Regions from separate parts of the Priestia sp. MDV22-iso46 genome, predicted to be linked through region 2. Evidence: predicted binding sites of a transcription regulator. Region 2 holds the regulator's gene; each other region holds the start of a gene.
What was found. Region 2 encodes Rex, which represses fermentation and respiration genes when NADH is low (regulators of the CRP and FNR family bind a similar motif). Its sites were predicted from a motif close to TTGTGAAATATTTCACAA; they were not measured.

Region 1 (6,336 bases), on a different contig from region 2:
ATGCAGAAAGCTTAGGAAAGTAAGAATGATGTGGATCCTTAGCCAGCCGTAAAAATGTGCTTTTTTGATTGATAAAGGTAATATTAACACCCGGGAAATAAACCATGGGTCTTGATCTTTTTACATTCTGGCTTGTTTCAATATCATGTTTCCAGACATCATCGGGAATCAAGTGAATTTGGTCTTCGATGCTTTTAATTTTATTCGTGTAAATAAATTGCTTCATGAACACGTATTGAAACAAGCCTATCAGTATCAGTAAACTCAAAATAACAAGCAAACTTCTGAATAAGAGCTGAAGGCGAAGAGAGTTCAGATGAAAGAACCGTTTGTGCTTCATGAAATATCAATCCGGTATCCTACACCGCGAAGCGTTCGAATGACGGTTCGGCTATGGTCCTGTAATTTTTCTCTCAGTGATCGAATGTATACTTCTACAATGTTTTCTTCTCCTCCAAAATCATATCCCCACACTCGATCTAAAATGGTGGATTTACTTAGTACGAGACCGTGATTAATAACCAAGAATTTTAAGAGTGCATATTCAGTAGGGGATAAATCAAGTATGTGATTAAGGTATTTAATTTCTTTGCGGCGGTCATCAATTTTAAATGGACCGATTGATACTTCGTCTAATAAGTTGGGAAATTGATTGCGGATTCTAGCTTGAATGCGCGCAAGAAGTTCTTCAAAACTGAAAGGTTTGACCATATAATCATCTGCTCCAATAGTCAGCCCTTTTACCCGATCGTCTACTTGATCTTTTGCTGTTAGCATAATGACAGCTATATTCCCCATTTTCTTCAACAAGCGGCATACTTCAAATCCATCCATTCCTGGAAGCATAACATCTACAATAGCGATATGGGGCTTGAATTCTTTGGCTACATTAATTCCTTCAATTCCGTCTTGGGTAGCTTTAATATCAAATCCTTCATTCGTTAAACCCAAAGATAAAAACTGTAAAATAGTTGGTTCGTCATCTATAAGTAAGACTTTAATTCCTTTTAGTTGTTCCATCATGTTGAAAACTCCTTTGCTCCTCTACTTTCTATTATGCTTTTTTATCTGAAACAGCACTGAATAATAGCTGAAAGCAAGCTGAAAAATAGTAGCTATTCTTATATCTTCAGCTAACTTTAAGCTTCTATTCGTCTTATTCTCAGAAATCTTTTGCATAATGAACGGCGTACTAGATAAAACGCCATAAATTAGACGGAAAGTCTAATGGTGAAAAAGGAGGAAATTTAAGGATGATTAAATGGGCAAAAGTATTGTCTACATCTGCTTTAGGAACTGCAATTGCATTTAGCTCTATTACAACGAGTCACGCTGCAGAAATGAAGACAGCTAAAGCAGAAACAACTGAACATGTGAGTATCTCGCAAGCTCAGGCAAAAGGTATTGCTCTACAAGATTGCAAAGGGACAGTTACGTCTACGGAATTTAAGCAGGAATCAAGTGTGTATGTAATTACAATTGTAACGAATAACCTGGAGCAAAGAATTGTAGAAGTAAGTGCGAGCACTGGAAAAGTAGTAAAGAAGCAAGAAGTGAAGTTATGGACACAAAATCAAGTGAAAGAATCTGTTTCTAAGCAGTATAAAGGCGCTATTCAATCTATTACCTTTAACAAAGAAACGCGTGAATATACGTTAACTGTAGTAGATGGCAAAGTAGAATATACGTTAACTGTAGATGGTCTAACGGGAAAAGTCATTCATGAGAATAAAAAAGAGCTGCAGCTAATGTCAGAGCAAAAAATAAAAGAAGGAGCTGTCAAACAATATAGTGGTTACGTATATAGTCTAGAGTTTAAAGAAGCCACTAGTCAGTATATCGCAGTGATTCTTAAAGATAGCACTCAATATACCGTAACGTTAGATGCTTTCACCGGAAAAGTAGTTAATACTTCTCAGCAAGCAGTGAAGCTATTAACGAGGCAAGATGCAAAAGATCTTGCATTGGCTACATATGTAGGTAAGGTGAGAATGGTAGAATATGATCAAAACGCAGCGATTTTCACAGTAAAAATAATCAAAGATAATACGGAATACACAATCACAATCGATGCGGTTTCGGGTGAAATCACACATGTAAAACAAGATAAACTTCAGCCGTTAACGGAGAACGATGTAAAAGTTCTTGCTTTAAAACATCAAGAAGGAAAAGTAGAGCATATTGAGCTTATAACAGAAAACTCAATAACTGTATACGTATTAACCTTAGTGAGCGGAAGCAAGCAGCAGACGCTTAAGTTCGATGCTTATACGGGACAAGAGTGCTCATAATTTTTTATCTTAAAACATAAAACATACATTTCATTTTTCATTCATATCAAGCAGAGGGTGCTTCAAGGCATCCTCTGCTTTTCTATTTATAACTAGAAACGGGGCTGTTTATCTATGTTAAGATAAATGTAGATTATTGTTGTAAAATGGATAGAACTAGAATGAAATAAATTAAATAGATAGGGTGTACACATGAGAAAAGAAGTACAAGTTATAGCCAAAGAAGCTTTTATTAAAAAAGTGAACAAGGGTTATCCACTCATTGAAAAAGATGCGCTTGTTGATGGTCATAAACTGCAAGAAGAAGGGGTTATTATTAACTTAGTTACTTCCAAGAATCAATTTTTAGCCAAAGGCTATTATGGAAAACAAAACAAAGGCTACGGATGGATTCTTACGAAGAAGAAAAGTGAGCAAATTGACGCGGCGTTTTTTGCTAGAAAAATTCAGCAAGCTATTTCATCTCGTCATGACTTTTATGCGTCTGAAGACACAACTGCTTTTCGCATATTTAATAGTGAAGGTGACGGAATCGGCGGCTTGATTATTGATTATTATGACGGATATTACGTCATGAGTTGGTATAGTGAAGGAATTTATCAATTTAAAGAATACGTCATTGAAGCCTTAAAGTCTGCGCCTAACTTTAAAGGGCTGTACCAGAAAAAACGTTTTAACGTAAAGGGGCAGTATATTGAAGAAGATGATTTTGTAGCAGGGGATAAAGGTGAATTCCCTTTAATTGTAAAAGAAAATGGTATTCGTTTTGCCGTTTACTTAAATGACGGAGCGATGGTGGGAGTCTTTTTAGATCAGCGAGACGTCCGTAAAACGATTCGAGATAAATATGCAAAAGGAAAGACCGTGCTAAATATGTTTTCGTATACAGGCGCATTTTCAGTGGCGGCCGCTCTTGGAGGAGCTGCGAAAACAACAAGTGTCGATTTAGCCAACCGCAGCTTGGCAAAAACAATTGAGCAATTTAGTGTAAATGGAATTGATCACGAAGCACAGGACATTATCGTAGAAGATGTTTTCAAGTATTTTAAATATGCGGTCAAGAAGAACATGACCTTCGATCTTGTGGTGCTAGATCCGCCAAGCTTTGCTAAGTCGAAAAAGCATACGTTTAGCGCGGCAAAAGACTACAAAGATTTATTAAAAGAAGCCATTGTGCTTACAAAGCCAAACGGTGTCATTGTAGCATCTACGAATGCAAGCAATTTTGATATGAAAAAATTCCATTCGTTTATTGAAAAAGCTTTTAATGAAAAAGGGGAACGGTACAAAATGATGGAGCAGTTCGCTCTTCCATCTGATTTTAAAACAATAAAAGAATTTAAGTCAGGTAATTATTTAAAAGTCGTGTTTATTCAAAAAATAAATCGCTAAATGCAAGGCTGCATGATGAACTCATGCAGTTTATTTATTTTTGATAAAATAACGATTACAAGCTATTTGAAGGGGACAAAATGAAGGTAGGAGATAAATATTGTCAATATATATGATAAAATAATAAAGGAATTATGCTCAACACTTCACAATTTTACAATATCATCCTTACGAAACGTATTTTTACAATTATTTTATTTTAAATGGGATAAGTATTGGGTACGAAGTAGAAAGAGCATACTACTATTATTAAAAAACATGAAAGGAGAAAGATTATGGCTGAAACAACAAAAAAGCCTGCCGGCGAAGTGAAATTTATTCCTTTATTAATTTGTCTGGCAATCGGACTTGTTTTATGGTTTATTACACCTCCGTCCGGACTTGATGTGAAGGCTTGGCACTTATTCGCTATTTTTATGGCTACTATCGTAGGGCTTATCATTAAACCATTGCCATTAGGCAGTGTAGCTATTTTATCTTTAACCATTATTGTATTAACTAATACATTAACACTTGAACAATCGCTCAGCGGTTTTCAAAATACGACGATTTGGTTAATCGTTATTGCATTCTTTATTTCTAGAGGTTTTATTAAGACTGGTCTAGGAACAAGGGTTGCCTATATCTTCGTTCGTTTGTTCGGTAAAAAGACGTTGGGATTATCGTATTCTCTTATCGTAAGTGACTTGCTTTTATCACCTGCAATGCCGTCTAATACAGCACGAGCTGGAGGAATTATTCTTCCAATCATTCGTTCTTTATCCGAAACATATGGATCGAGAACTGGAGACGGTACGGAGCGCAGAGTCGGTGCTTTCTTAACAAAAGTATCGTTTCAAGGAGATATGATCACATCCGCTATGTTTGTAACAGCAATGGCGGCCAATCCTCTTGCTGTTAAAATGACGGAACAAATTACAGGAAAGACTATTTCATGGGTTGGCTGGGCAGCGGCTGCAATTGTACCTGGAATTATTAGTTTAATTGTTATTCCGCTTGTTATTTATAAGCTGTATCCGCCAGAATTAAAAGAAACACCGGAAGCATCTGAAATTGCAGTAAAAAAATTAAATGAGATGGGTCCGCTAAAGAAAGAAGAATGGTACATGATTGGCGTATTTTTACTTCTTCTTGTGCTGTGGATTTTTGGCGCTAATTTAAATATTAATGCAACAACAACTGCTTTTATTGGTCTATGTACGCTGCTTTTAACGCAAGTACTAAGCTGGTCGGACATCAAAAAAGAACAGGGAGCATGGGATACATTAGTTTGGTTTGCTGTGTTGGTTATGATGGCAACCTTCTTAAATGATCTAGGCATGATTCCTTGGTTCAGTGATCTGATGAAAGGCACTGTTAGTCATATGTCTTGGATGACGGCATTGATTGTACTAGCTGTTGCGTATTTTTATTCTCACTACTTTTTTGCGAGTAATACGGCTCACGTCAGCGCTATGTACGCAGCATTTTTATCTGTCATCGTGGCCGCTGGTGCGCCTCCGTTACTGTCAGCATTAATTTTAGCGTTCTTTAGCAATTTATTTGGCTGTTTAACTCACTACGGCAGTGGACCGGCACCGGTGTTCTTCGGTAGTGGATATGTAACGCAGCAAAAATGGTGGTCGCTCGGCTTTTTAATTTCAATTATTCATATTATCATTTGGGTTGGAATTGGCGGCTTGTGGTGGAAACTGCTCGGTCTATGGTAAAAAAACAGTGGCGCAGGCCACTGTTTTTTTTATGCTTCAGCCCAAACGGATACAGAGCCGCCATTTACAGGAAACTGTCCGTAGCCATCTTCTTCAATCACAACTTGATCTTCTCGGTTGTTTGTGAAGTCGATCCACGTTTGTCCACTTCGGTGTTCGCCGACGAACATTCTCTTTTCGCCATCTTCGCCGTTTGACATCACCACAGCGCATCCAGACTTCTCAAATTCCTCTACACCATGCCTTACCCATCCAATGGTATTCGGGTGATCAAAATAATCGTCTTGCTGACCATATGCTTTGTCATAGCGTACATGCAAGAGAGCGGAAATATCTTTTTCTTTTCCCTCAATAGGGTGCTCTCCGCCTATCCCAAAATAGTCTCCGTAAAACACACAAGGATAGCCGTCTTCACGAAGTAAAATTAGAGCGTAAGCACTTTGTTTGAACCAATCTTCTACCCAAGATTCTAAAGATTCATTTGGCTGAGAGTCATGGTTATCTACAAATGTGACAACATTCAAAGGGTGAGTCTTGACTAATGTATCATCAAAAATCGTGGTTAAATCAAAATCTCTTCCTTGCTGAGAGGCTTCATGCAGTTTATAGTGCAGCGATACGTCAAACAAATCAATTTGATAATCAATCACGTCTAGGAATTCCTGACAGGCTGTTAACTCTGGATTCCAAAACTCTCCCACAAAATAAAATGGCTTTTCTTGAGAAGAGGACAATTCGTGGGCAAACTCTTTAATAAAATCGTGGTTAATATGTTTAATGGCGTCTAATCGATAACCGTCGCACTGCAGGGTGTCTGCTAACCATTTTCCCCATTTGATCATTTCTTCTCGAACTTCAGGGTGATCGTAATCAATATTCGCAAACATTAAATAATCGTAGTTGCCAAACTCTTGATCGACATTTTCGTTCCAGCTTTTGTTTTC
Region 2 (6,336 bases):
TTGTTAAAGCAACGCCGTTCCTCATTGTCGTTACGTCTGTTATTGGACCAATTCTAGAAGAGATTATTTTTCGAAAGATTATTTTCGGCTCTCTTCACAAACGATATAATTTTTTTATCTCTGCATTTATTAGTTCCCTTATTTTCGCTGCCGTACACTGGGATTTTAAACATTTGCTCGTGTATACAGCCATGGGATTTGTATTTGCATTCCTTTATGCAAGAACAAAACTAATTATTGTACCCATTATTGCTCACGTGTTGATGAATACAATCGTTATTTTATCTCAAACTATTTTTGCAGATAAAATTATAGAAATGCAAAAGCAAGCAGAACAAATGCAGTTTATTTTTGGAGGCATGTTTTTATGAAGAATATCCCTTTAACACGAGGGTTTATTTATATTATTATGGGGATTTTATTCACCTACCTGGCCATTCAAAATGCTCAGGAAACCGTGTGGAACTTCCCTACGATCTTATTTGCACTCGTAGCCGCATTCGATTTCAGATTTGCGGTTCGCATTTTTATCTTGCACTATAAAATTAAAAAGTTGCAGCAGCAATATAAAAATCAAGATGATTCATCTAAATAAAAAAAACCACTGTTTCAGTGGTTTTTTTACATACTAACATCTTCTCTTTCTTGCTCTGCCCTTGCCTTTAACACTTTGCGATACGAAATGCGGGAAATAATGATGCTGATTTCATACAAAATTAAGAGCGGCACTGTCACCATCATGTGCGAGAGCAATTCCGGTGGTGTAATAAGTGCGGCAATAACTAGCAGTACGAAATAGGCATACTTTCGAATTTGAGATAAAAACATAGGCGTTATAATTCCTAATCGCGTCAAAAACATGACGACGACAGGAAGCTGAAACAACAGGCCAAAAGGCAGTGTGAGCTGCATTAAAAAAGAAAAGTATTCATTAATGCCAATCACTTGGTTTACATTCAGCTCATCAGAAACGCGCGTCATAAAATCGACGACAAATGGAAACAACACAAAATAAGAAAAAGAGACACCGCCGATAAAGAGAAAAATGGAAACAGGAATATATCCAAGCGTTACCTTACGCTCTTTTTCATATAAACCAGGACTAATAAATGCCCAAAGTTGATACAGTGCAACAGGAGCTGCAAGTACACAGCCGATAATAACAGCAAACTGCATATAAATCTTAACTGGATCTGTTAGCCTAAATGCATTCATCGTTAAATTTTTTGCCTCATCAGCATGCTGTAAATAGACAATAACCTTATCCGCTATAAAAAAGCCGCCAATTGTGGCAATGACAAAGAAAAATAAAACAATTAAAATGCGTTTTCGCAGCTCTCCTATATGATCATATATTGACATTTCTTGTTCAGTCATACTATGATCACCCTTTTACTCTTTGTCATCTACTTGACGCTGTTTATCTTTTTCACGATCTTCTGATGCACCGCTAGCGGCATGCTTAAACTCTCTAAGCGTTTGCCCGACTGACCTTCCTAGCTCCGGTAACCGTTTCGGTCCAAAAATAAGCAGTGCTACAATCGCAATAATAATCCAACTGCCTGCTCCAATCCCCATATTCCCACTCTCCTTATTAATTTAGACTTAAGGAAATCGTAACACAGTCCACCTTATTCAACAGGATAATTTTTCAAAAAATAGACAAGCGACTGTAATTCTACAGCAAGATCAATATGATGTAGTCGAATCTCATCCGGTACGTTTAAGCGTGCAGGAGTGAAGTTTAGAATCCCTTTAATTCCGCAGTTCACTAAACGATCGGTAATTTGCTGAGCAACAGTGGCAGGAACGGTTAAAATCGCCACTGAGATATCATCACTCATATAATCTTCCAATTGGTCAAGGTGATAAACCGGCACGTCACCTACTTTTGTACCGACTTTATCTTCTATCACATCAAAAGCGCACTCAATTTTGGTGTTATTATTTTTAATAAAATTATAATTTAAAAAGGCCGTTCCCAGATTCCCCACGCCAATCAGTGCTACTTTCGTTACTTCATCTTGGTCTAACGTTTTACGGAAAAATGTAAGTAAATAATTCACATTGTAGCCGTATCCCTTTTTCCCTAATGCTCCAAAGTAAGAAAAGTCCCGACGAATAGTAGCAGAATCAACTTTCACTGCCTCACTTAACTCTGCTGACGAAACACGCTGTTTACCAGAAGCATGCAAGTTTTTTAAAAAACGATAATAAAGCGGCAATCGTTTAGCCGTTGCTTGTGGTATTTTTAATTGTTCAGTGTTCACGTTGTACCCCCTCAGTTCATGTATGTCATTACTAACATTTTCAAGTCATATTGCATTACCTTTCACAAAGCATCAACCGCTTTGAGGTAGCGCTTCCAATTCTCTCTCTTTTCTCTTGTTTTATATATACTCCGCTTCACACCCCGACGGCTTTTGTCTATCCAGCACTACTTAAAGTCGTTAGCTAGAACGAAGCAATTAGCCCTTCAAAGGATTCGTTTGTTAGTCATGACGGATTTTCTACATCCATCATATATAAGTTCAGAGATGCACTTATCTCTTATTTTAACATAGTATCCTGTATAAAATGTGCACGTAAAATCATTTTATTTCATGAATCAAAACATTCGCTTCACCATTTGTCCTTGTCCCTGTACAAATTACAAACGCTTGTAGGAAGAACTTGTAGTTGAAAATATGTTAAAATACACTATGGATATACTACTAGAGGTGAAAAAATGATTATTCTACAATTGAACGGTATTACAAAATACTATGGGGCAGAACCCATTTTATCGAATATAAAGTTAGAAGTACAATCAAAAGACCGCATTGCCCTAGTGGGACGAAACGGTGCTGGTAAATCAACTTTATTAAAAATTATTGCTGAGCAGCTTTCTTATGACAGCGGAGAAATTATTAAACCTAAAGGTGTTTCCATTGATTATATGGGACAAGATACAGTTCTTGAGTCAACACTCTCCATATGGGAAGAAATGATGACTGTCTTTGCTCCGTTAAAGAAGATGGAAAAAGAATTACGTACGCTTGAAACGAAGATGGGCGATCCAGACATTTTTAATGATTCAGTTCAATACGAAAAACTAACCAAAGAGTACGATCAGCTTCAAGTAACGTTCAAAGATTTAGGCGGCTATCAATATGAAGCGGATACACGATCTATTCTTCACGGTTTCCGTTTTTCAAACTTTGACTATAGCACCCCTATTTCCTCCTTGAGCGGTGGACAAAAAACACGCTTGGCGCTTGCAAAACTGCTTTTAACAAAGCCGGACTTGCTTATTCTCGATGAGCCTACCAACCACTTAGATATTGAAACTTTAGCATGGCTGGAACAGTTTCTGCAAGGGTATGAAGGAGCTATTTTAATTGTTTCACACGATCGTTACTTCCTTGATAAAGTCGTAAATCAAGTGTATGAAGTCACACAAAAAACAACGGTGAAGTACACGGGCAACTACTCTAAATACCTTGTACAAAAAGCAGAGCGATATGAAAAAGAGTTGCGTCAGTACGAAAAGCAGCAAGATGAAGTCGCAAAACTGAATGATTTTATTCAGCGAAACATCGCCCGCGCATCGACTACAAAACGTGCGCAAAGCAGACGTAAACAGCTCGATCGAATGGAGTTAATAAATCGACCTAACGAAGGCGAAAAATCAGCTAGTTTTTCGTTTGAAATTGAGCGTCAAAGCGGAAATGAAGTCTTAAATCTCGAAAACGTGTCTATTGGATATGATGAACACAAATATATTGTTCAGCAGGCAAACCTTCGGATTAAAAAAGGTGAAAGCCTTGCGTTGGTTGGCCCTAATGGAGTTGGGAAATCTACGTTATTAAAAGGTATTGTGGATAAACTAAGCTTCAAGACTGGAACCATTTCTTTTGGCTCAAACGTAATGGTTGGTTATTACGACCAAGAGCAAGCTAATTTAACGTCTAATAAGACCGTTTTAAATGAGCTTTGGGATGACTACCCATCCAAACCTGAAAAAGAAATTCGTACAGCGCTTGGAAATTTTCTGTTTTCAGGTGATGATGTACTGAAAATCGTTTCCACGCTTAGCGGTGGTGAAAAAGCACGTTTGGCTCTTGCGAAGCTTATGCTTCAAAAAGCTAATTTCTTAATTTTAGATGAACCTACTAACCATCTTGATTTAGATAGCAAACAAGTACTCGAGAATGCGTTAATCGATTACCCAGGAACTCTGTTATTTGTTTCACATGACCGTTATTTTATTAACCGTATTGCAAACAAAATAGCAGAGCTATCTCCTGAAGGAGTAGAAGAATTTCTTGGAGATTATGACTATTATGTAGAAAAGAAAGCAGAAATAGAGGAAATCAAAGAATTAGAAAATATAAAAGCAAACGAAGAGCGTACTGTAAAAGTAGATAAACAGTCCTATAAACAAGATAAAGAACAAAAGAAATTGATGAGGCAGCGAACGCGCCGCATTGAAGAAATTGAAACTGAAGTAAACAAATTAGAAGCCGCACAAGCGGAGAATGAAGAACTTCTTTGTGATCCCGAAATTTATCAAAACCACGAAGAAGTATCAAGATTAAACGGTGAAAATGAAAAAATTTCTTCACAGTTATCCACATTAATGGAAGAGTGGGAAGAATTACAGCTTCTTCTAGAAGAATAGCCTATATTTTTTCGTATTTATTGATCCTATTTACTTGTTCATGCGCTTTAGAACAAGCTTTATCCACTCTGTGAATAAATAGTGGATATCTGTCTGATTTTTATAATTAAAACTTGTTGATAACAGGTCCGTGTACTGAGTGCACGGACTTTTCCACATAATTATCCACAGTTAATTCTAAATTTATTGAATATTGTTGATAAATCATTTTTATCCACAAAAAAGACGAATGAGAAATGAATCTCATTCGTCTCTTACTCTTCCAAGTCCAAACCGGGGTTTGCGTTTAATGACATATCTGAACGTTTTCCTTGAGCAAATCGTACACTTGCTGCTGCTCCAATCATTGCGGCATTATCCGTGCATAGAGACAGCGGCGGGATAATAAGCTCAATGTTTGATAATGGTGCAAATGCCTCTTCTAGCGCTGCTCTAAGTCCTTTATTAGCAGCAACCCCTCCTGCTACTAACACTTGCTTAACGTTATATTCCTTTGCAGCTTTAACGGTTTTAGTTACTAACACATCAATAACACTCGCTTGAAAGCTAGCAGCAAGCGTTTGGGGAAGAATTTCTTCACCTTTTTGCTTCGCGTTGTGGACAGTGTTAATAACTGCGGATTTTAACCCACTGAAACTAAAATCATAGGATCCTTCTTCTAGCCAAGCACGCGGCAAATCAATTAATGGCTCTCCTTCATGTGCAAGGCGGTCAATATGCGGTCCGCCTGGATATGGAAGGTTTAACGTGCGGGCTACTTTATCGTAGGCTTCTCCTGCTGCATCATCTCTCGTTTCACCAATCACTTTAAACTGACCGTGACTTTCCATGTATACAAGCTCCGTATGCCCTCCAGATACAACTAGTGATAAAAGCGGGAATTCTAATTTTTTGATTAACTGATTTGCATAAATATGTCCTGCAATATGATGAACACCAATTAATGGCTTCTGATGTGCAAATGCTAGCGCTTTGGCTGCATTTACGCCAATAAGAAGTGCTCCCACAAGCCCAGGTCCTTCCGTTACAGCTATTGCATCAATATCTGCAAACGTCAAGTTCGCTTGATTTAAAGTTTCTTCAACTACTACCGTAATTTGTTCCACATGATGACGAGATGCAATCTCCGGTACGACACCGCCAAATCGTTTATGGCTTTCTATTTGTGATGCCACCACATTGGCTACAATTTCATGACCGTTTCGAATCACGGCTGCTGCTGTCTCATCACAGCTTGTTTCTAATGCTAAAATTAATTGATTTTCACTCATAAATTCACCCACATAACTAATGCATCCTCATTGTTATCAGAATAATAATTCTTACGAATACCTCCAGGTTTAAAACCTAGCTTTTGATACAATGATTGTGCAATATGATTAGATACCCTAACTTCTAATGTCATTGACGTAGCACCTAGTTTTCGAAGAACATCCATCACGTTGCGCAGCAGCAATTCACCGAGTCCCTTACCTCGGTAGTCTGGCAATAGCGCAATGTTGGTTACATGTGCTTCGTCAATAACAATCCACGTTCCGCAATACCCAATAATATTTTCTCCTTCTTCCATCACAATGTAAGTTGAAAATTGATTATTGGTTAACTCATTTTGAAACGCTTCTGAACTCCAAGGTGTCGTAAAAGACTTCTCTTCGATTTTCACTACTTGATCA
Region 3 (6,336 bases), on a different contig from region 2:
TTTCGGATGAATAAAAATGTCCTTATAAACGGTGAGCCTTTACCATGGAGAAACACGCTTAAGGAACATGATAAAATGTCACTCCCTTTTTTTGAAGCAGAGCCTAATGAAATAACACCTTACAATGTTGATATAGAGATTTTGTTTGAAGATGAGCACGTACTAATCGTAAACAAACCAATAAACCTAGATACTCATCCTTCATCAGAGCAAGACCAAAAAACTCTTTTAAATGCTGTAGCTGCTTATTTTCAAAAAATAGGCCTCAAAACAAAGCCTAGACACGTTCACCGTTTGGACAGCGATACATCAGGTGCTATCTTATTCACGAAGCATTTTGTAGCAAGCTCTGTGTTTGATCAGCTGCTGGCTGAACGTAAAATTAATCGGACTTATATTGCCCTCGTCCAAGGAATCATAAAAAAAGAGGACGGAATCGTCAATGAACCCATTGGACGCGATCGTCATCATGCTACAAGAAGAAGAGTATCTAGAACGGGACAAGCTGCCAAAACACGTTATCGGGTGTTAAAACGCAATACGGCAAAAAACGAAACGCTTATTGAACTTTCGCTCGAAACCGGACGCACTCACCAAATTCGTGTTCATATGAGTCACATCGGCTATCCATTACTTGGCGATACGCTTTATGGAGGAAAGAGATTAAAAGAGCAGCAGCAAGCTTTACACGCCATTAAGCTTTCTTTTATACATCCGTTTACACATCAGCGCGTGTCAGCTGTTGCACCTCCAACTCAGCAAGTCTTTTTGCCTTACAGCAAGTTGCTTTCCTATTAAACATAAAAGAGAGATTAAGACACAACCAGCTAAAGGCAAACAAATAGGAGAAATATGCTCATATGGGTCGCTTGAGACACCGCTGCTGATTTCCGTGCAAGACTTCGCTTTCCGCGGGCGGCCGGAGTCTTCGTCTTGCCCTCCAATCACCAGCTAGAAGCAGCAACATACATGAAACCTGCGTTCACCATATCAATAAAAAAATCCGAACGAGTTGAATTCTTTATCAAGAATCTCAATTCATCGTTCGGATTTTCCTTTAACTAAAATACTTTTGTCCTAGCCTCTTTTTTTCTATTGAATTTTAAACTGACGAATCAAGTTCGCCAATTCTTCACTAATCTCTTGCAGATGTTCAGCTGATTGAGAAACAGTAGAAATAGCTCTAATTTGTTCTTCTGTAGAAGCGGTAATTTCTTCAGTTCCCGCTGCTGATTGCTGTGCAATAGCTGCTATGCTTTGAATTGCCGCTACCACGTCTTCCTTATGCTCATCGATACTGTCCATGCTGCTTGTCACATGTTCGACAGCCGCTGCTACTTGTTCAATCGTAGTTGCAATTTCATGAAAAGCTCGTTCTGTATCTCCTACCACAAAGTCTTGAGACTTTGAAAGCTCTTCTGTACGGTTGCATTCTTCACGCGCAGCAGCGACTTCCCCTTGAATCGCTCCGATCGTATGGCGAACTTGTTCAGTGGCCTGAGAGGACTGTTCAGCAAGTTTTCGCACTTCTTCAGCTACTACCGCAAATCCTTTGCCATGTTCTCCTGCACGAGCTGCTTCAATACTAGCATTTAATGCAAGTAAATTTGTCTGATCTGAAATACTATTAATCGTGAAAATAATAGATTCAATTTTTTTCATCTTATTTGTTAATTCTTCCATTACAGCTTGAACAGCGTGAATCGTTTGAGACGATTCAGTGGTTTGGTTGCGAAGGAGCTGCATCTGTTTTAAACCTTTTTCATTGATGCTTACAGCTTCAATCGTCATTTTATTAATCTGTGCGTTTTGTTCAATGACTTCTTCAATTTGCGAAGATAAACTCATCGTTTTATGATTAGTAGAGTCAGCATCAGAAGCTTGCTGCGTGGCACCGCTCGCAATCTCATGGATAGCCCGGCCAATTTCCTCACTGGATGCAGTTGCTTCTTCAGATACGGCGCTCAAGTCTTCAACAGACGTTTTCACTGTCTCAACAGACGTCTGAACCGTGCCGATCAATGTTTTCATTTTGGCTACCATATCATTAAATAAATGAGTAAGCTCACCAATTTCATCTTTTGACTTCGTCTTCACCTGAACCGTTAAATCGCCAGCTGTTACTTTGGCTACTTCATTTTTCAAGCGGCGAATCGGATTAGTAATGATTCTTGAGAAAAAGATGGTTAACACCACTGATAATAAGATGCCAATTAACGCAATCCAGACAATAACAGTCAGTAAATGATGAGCGCTTGAGAGCATTTCATTATAAATAAAGGCATTTCCTATCTTCCAATTCGTCCCTTCGAGAGTATCATATGCCATCACTCTCTCTTCACCTTGAAAGGTATACTTCATGAAATCTCTATTCCGGTCTGCTTCGTACATTTTTTTCATAAATGGCTGATTCATTAAATTTTTCCCAGCTTCTGTTGGATGAACGAGCGCTGTGCCATTTTGATCAAATAAAAATGCATACCCACCGTGATTTACTTCTGCTTTACCTACCATGTTTTTTAATGCATCTAAGTCTAAATCAGTAGCTATAACGCCCAGCACATTTTTAGTATCTGGATCTAAAATAGCCTTTGCAATTGTCACGACCGTCTTTTTTGTTGCTGCATCTTCATATGGATCCGTATAAATAACCTCTTCAGGTGATTCTACTGCTTGTTTGTACCATACCCTTGAAGTCGGATCATAGTTTGAACCAAACTCTTGTTTAGGAACAGAATACATTCCTTTATTTTTAGTGCCTATGTATTCAAGTGCTAGGTTTGGATACTTTTCTTTAAACTGTGTAAACTCTTTTTGAACTGTGTTCCATGTAAAATACGGATTTTTCTCTTGGTTTGTTTGATCTCCTTCCTGCTTAACAAAATTAACAATTACATCGTTTTCACTATACGTCAGCAAAGAACGACTATACATGTCTAAGTACGTATGAATCGTTTCTTTTAACTCTTTCACTTGACTTTGAGACTGTACTTCTACATCTTTTTCTATTTGCGTTTTGGTAAATTGATAAACAGCCCCTGAAACAACTAATAATAAAATAGCTATAAAAATACTAAAAAATACTACGAGCTTTGCACTTAACCTCTTCATTCCCTCACCCTTCTACAAAAATCTTTATATTACTAATAACGGCTTTTCATTTTCATTTTTGAAGAAGTTTTTGTGATTTATTTCAAATTCCCGCAAAATAAAACCAGCGCATCCTTTCATAACGAAAGAACGTGCTGGTCTTATTTTTGCTTTTCGTATGCATCAGGTTCAATATGAACAAGCGTATCTTTAATTTGATGCTCATCGTTCATCATATGTTCAATTTGATCAGCAATTTCATGGCTTTTGATAACATTTAAATGGGGATCTACTTTAACAGTTACATCAATCACGACTTGATTACCAAGCTTGCGCGCTTTCACATCTTCTACTTCTTTTACACCTTCTACAAGCTCGATGCTTTCTTTGTAGTGCCCTAACTTCTCTTCGTCGAATCCGTCTGTTAAGGAATGAGCCGCTTCTTTAAAAATCTCGATGGCTGTTTTACAAATAATAATTCCCACAGCAAAAGCAGCTACCACGTCCAGCCAGGGCAGGCCGAACTGTGAGCCGAAAATTCCCACAACAGCCCCTATACTCACAAGTGCATCGGACAAATTATCTTTAGCAACCGCATATAAGGACTGGCTATCAAGTTTTTTAGCAAGCTTAATATTATATCGGTAGACACCACCCATAACAGCAGCCGCTCCAAGACCTACCCAAGCAGCCAGTAAATTAGGCGCTTCAGATTTGTCCATAAATAATGACTGACCCGCATCGACCAATACTTCTAGTCCGATGACCATCATGATAAAAGAAGCAATAAGTGAAGAGATATGTTCCGCTCTGGAATGTCCATAGGGATGATCATTATCACGAGGTTTTTTAGAGATTTTTAAGCCGACTAAGACGGCAATTGATGCAATAATATCTGTAACATTATTAAGACCGTCGGCTTTTAATGCAGAGGAAGCGGTGACACCCGCAATGATAAGTTTACATGCTGATAAAAAGATATATGATAAGATACTAACCCAAGCACCTTTTTGGGCTTGCTCATAGTAGTTCTCCATCCTTTCCACTCCTTTATTCAAAATAAGCAAACTTAGTGTAACAAATGGATTTCGTGTGGGTCTATAGAAACATTATTGGCTGCTAACATACAAATAGAGAATGTTAAACTCTTTAGCTTTCTGCAAAACAAGTTGCCTTTACTCAACACTTTAAACGTTTAAGATCTTTCTAAATGTGGCACTTCATGTAGAAGGACATTTTTTTAAATCACCCTGTAAAATTGTTTACTATTTTTTAAAGGTGTGATTTTTATCACAGCTGAAGCTATTTATTCTTGTTACACTAACATTGTGAAAAACATCACAAAATTAAATTCAAAGGATGATACAAATGAAAACACAATTTACACCAAAAACACGAAAAGTTGCCGTTATCGGAACTGGTTTTGTTGGCTCAAGCTACGCTTTTTCAATGGTGAATCAAGGTATTGCCAATGAATTAGTGTTAATCGATATGAACAAAGAAAAAGCAGAAGGTGAAGCACGTGATATCAATCATGGAATGCCATTTGCCACACCGATGAAAATCTGGGCTGGAGATTATAAAGACTGTGCTGACGCTGATTTAGCAGTTATTACAGCAGGCGCTAATCAAGCTCCAGGGGAAACACGCTTAGATCTAGTTGAAAAAAACGTTAAAATTTTCGAATGCATTGTAAAAGATATTATGAACAGCGGATTTGACGGCATCATTTTAGTGGCAACAAATCCAGTTGATATTCTCGCACACGTTACACAAAAAGTATCAGGATTACCAAACGAACGGGTAATTGGTTCAGGAACGATTCTTGACACAGCTCGCTTCCGCTACTTGTTAAGCGACTATTTCGAAGTAGATTCTCGCAACGTCCACGCTTATATTATGGGGGAACATGGAGATACGGAATTTCCTGTTTGGAGCCACGCGCAAATTGGCGGTGTGAAGCTCGAACATTTTATCAATACTGCCGCTATTGAAAAAGAACCGGATATGCAGCATCTATTCGAACAAACCCGCGATGCGGCTTACCATATTATTAATCGAAAAGGAGCGACTTATTACGGAATTGCAATGGGGCTTGTACGCATTACCAAGGCTATTTTAGATGATGAAAATTCTATTTTAACAGTATCTGCTTTATTAGAAGGACAATACGGTATTTCTGATGTGTATATCGGCGTACCAGCTATCATTAATAAAAACGGCGTGCGTCAAATTATTGAATTGAATTTAACTCCTCACGAACAGCAGCAGCTCGAGCACTCTGCTAGCATTCTTAAGCAAACTCGCGACAGAGCTTTTGTGTAACATCTAAAGATTTTTGCGGGGGACTCCCCCGCTACCTTGTTTTAAATATGTAGTAGAGGTGTATGAATATGACGTGGACTCAGGTATATAATCCGTTAGATAATATTTGGCTTTCTGCACTAATTGCACTCATTCCCATTATCTTTTTCTTTATTGCTTTAACTCTTTTGAAATTAAAAGGACACATTGCTGCCGGTATTACGGTGCTTCTTTCTATGATTATTGCTATTTATTTTTATGATATGCCTGCCTCAATGGTTTTAGGAGCCACAGGCTATGGGTTTCTGTATGCACTTTGGCCCATCAGCTATATTATTATCGGAGCGGTGTTCTTATATAAGCTAACTGTCAAAAGCGGACAGTTTACTACCATCAGACAATCTATTATTTCAATAACCGATGACCCCCGCTTGCAAATGCTGCTTGTTGCTTTTTCTTTTAATGCTTTTTTAGAAGGGGCAGCGGGATTTGGAGCTCCAATTGCCATTACAGCAGCGCTTCTAGTTGGACTTGGGTTCAAACCGTTAAAAGCAGCGGCGCTATGTTTAATTGCTAATACAGCTTCAGGAGCGTTTGGCGCCATGGGGATTCCTGTCATTGTTGCAGGACAAGTATCTGGCATAGATCCAAAAGAAATTGCTCATTTTCTTGGCACGCAGCTTCCGATTATTTCTTTTCTTATCCCTTTTTTACTTGTCTTTATTATGGATGGGATAAAAGGATTAAAAGACGTATGGAAAGCAACGAGCATCACAGCCGTTTCCTATGCACTGACACAGTATTTAACTGTTACATACATCGGCCCTGAACTTCCAAATATCACATCTTCTATTGTGAGTTTGCTTGCTCTTGCTTTTTATATTAAACGAACAAGCCCGGCAGCAGCTAAAAGCTTCAGCCTGTCACCAAAACAGATTTTAA

Region 1: the regulator Rex is predicted to act here: its motif matches at 3,818-3,835, upstream of AC4NPH_RS22480 (anion permease).
Region 3: the regulator Rex is predicted to act here: its motif matches at 4,417-4,434, upstream of AC4NPH_RS26305 (L-lactate dehydrogenase).

Annotation. Positions count from the first base shown of each region.
Region 1 covers NZ_JBZVWT010000004.1:318,502-324,837, reverse strand. Annotated here, with positions in the region: gene AC4NPH_RS22500 (sensor histidine kinase) at 1-268, opposite strand, end outside; gene AC4NPH_RS22495 (response regulator transcription factor) at 337-1,020, opposite strand; gene AC4NPH_RS22490 (PepSY domain-containing protein) at 1,254-2,291, shown strand; gene AC4NPH_RS22485 (class I SAM-dependent rRNA methyltransferase) at 2,484-3,683, shown strand; gene AC4NPH_RS22480 (anion permease) at 3,959-5,392, shown strand; gene AC4NPH_RS22475 (alpha-amylase) at 5,422-6,336, opposite strand, start outside.
Region 2 covers NZ_JBZVWT010000024.1:1,517-7,852, reverse strand. Annotated here, with positions in the region: gene AC4NPH_RS30685 (CPBP family intramembrane glutamic endopeptidase) at 1-371, shown strand, start outside; gene AC4NPH_RS30680 (YdiK family protein) at 368-595, shown strand; gene tatC (twin-arginine translocase subunit TatC) at 622-1,377, opposite strand; gene tatA (twin-arginine translocase TatA/TatE family subunit) at 1,393-1,578, opposite strand; gene AC4NPH_RS30665 (redox-sensing transcriptional repressor Rex) at 1,632-2,270, opposite strand; gene AC4NPH_RS30660 (ABC-F family ATP-binding cassette domain-containing protein) at 2,729-4,663, shown strand; gene tsaD (tRNA (adenosine(37)-N6)-threonylcarbamoyltransferase complex transferase subunit TsaD) at 4,918-5,934, opposite strand; gene rimI (ribosomal protein S18-alanine N-acetyltransferase) at 5,931-6,336, opposite strand, start outside.
Region 3 covers NZ_JBZVWT010000009.1:85,279-91,614, forward strand. Annotated here, with positions in the region: gene AC4NPH_RS26290 (RluA family pseudouridine synthase) at 1-798, shown strand, start outside; gene AC4NPH_RS26295 (methyl-accepting chemotaxis protein) at 1,093-3,111, opposite strand; gene AC4NPH_RS26300 (cation diffusion facilitator family transporter) at 3,252-4,127, opposite strand; gene AC4NPH_RS26305 (L-lactate dehydrogenase) at 4,459-5,415, shown strand; gene AC4NPH_RS26310 (lactate permease LctP family transporter) at 5,478-6,336, shown strand, end outside.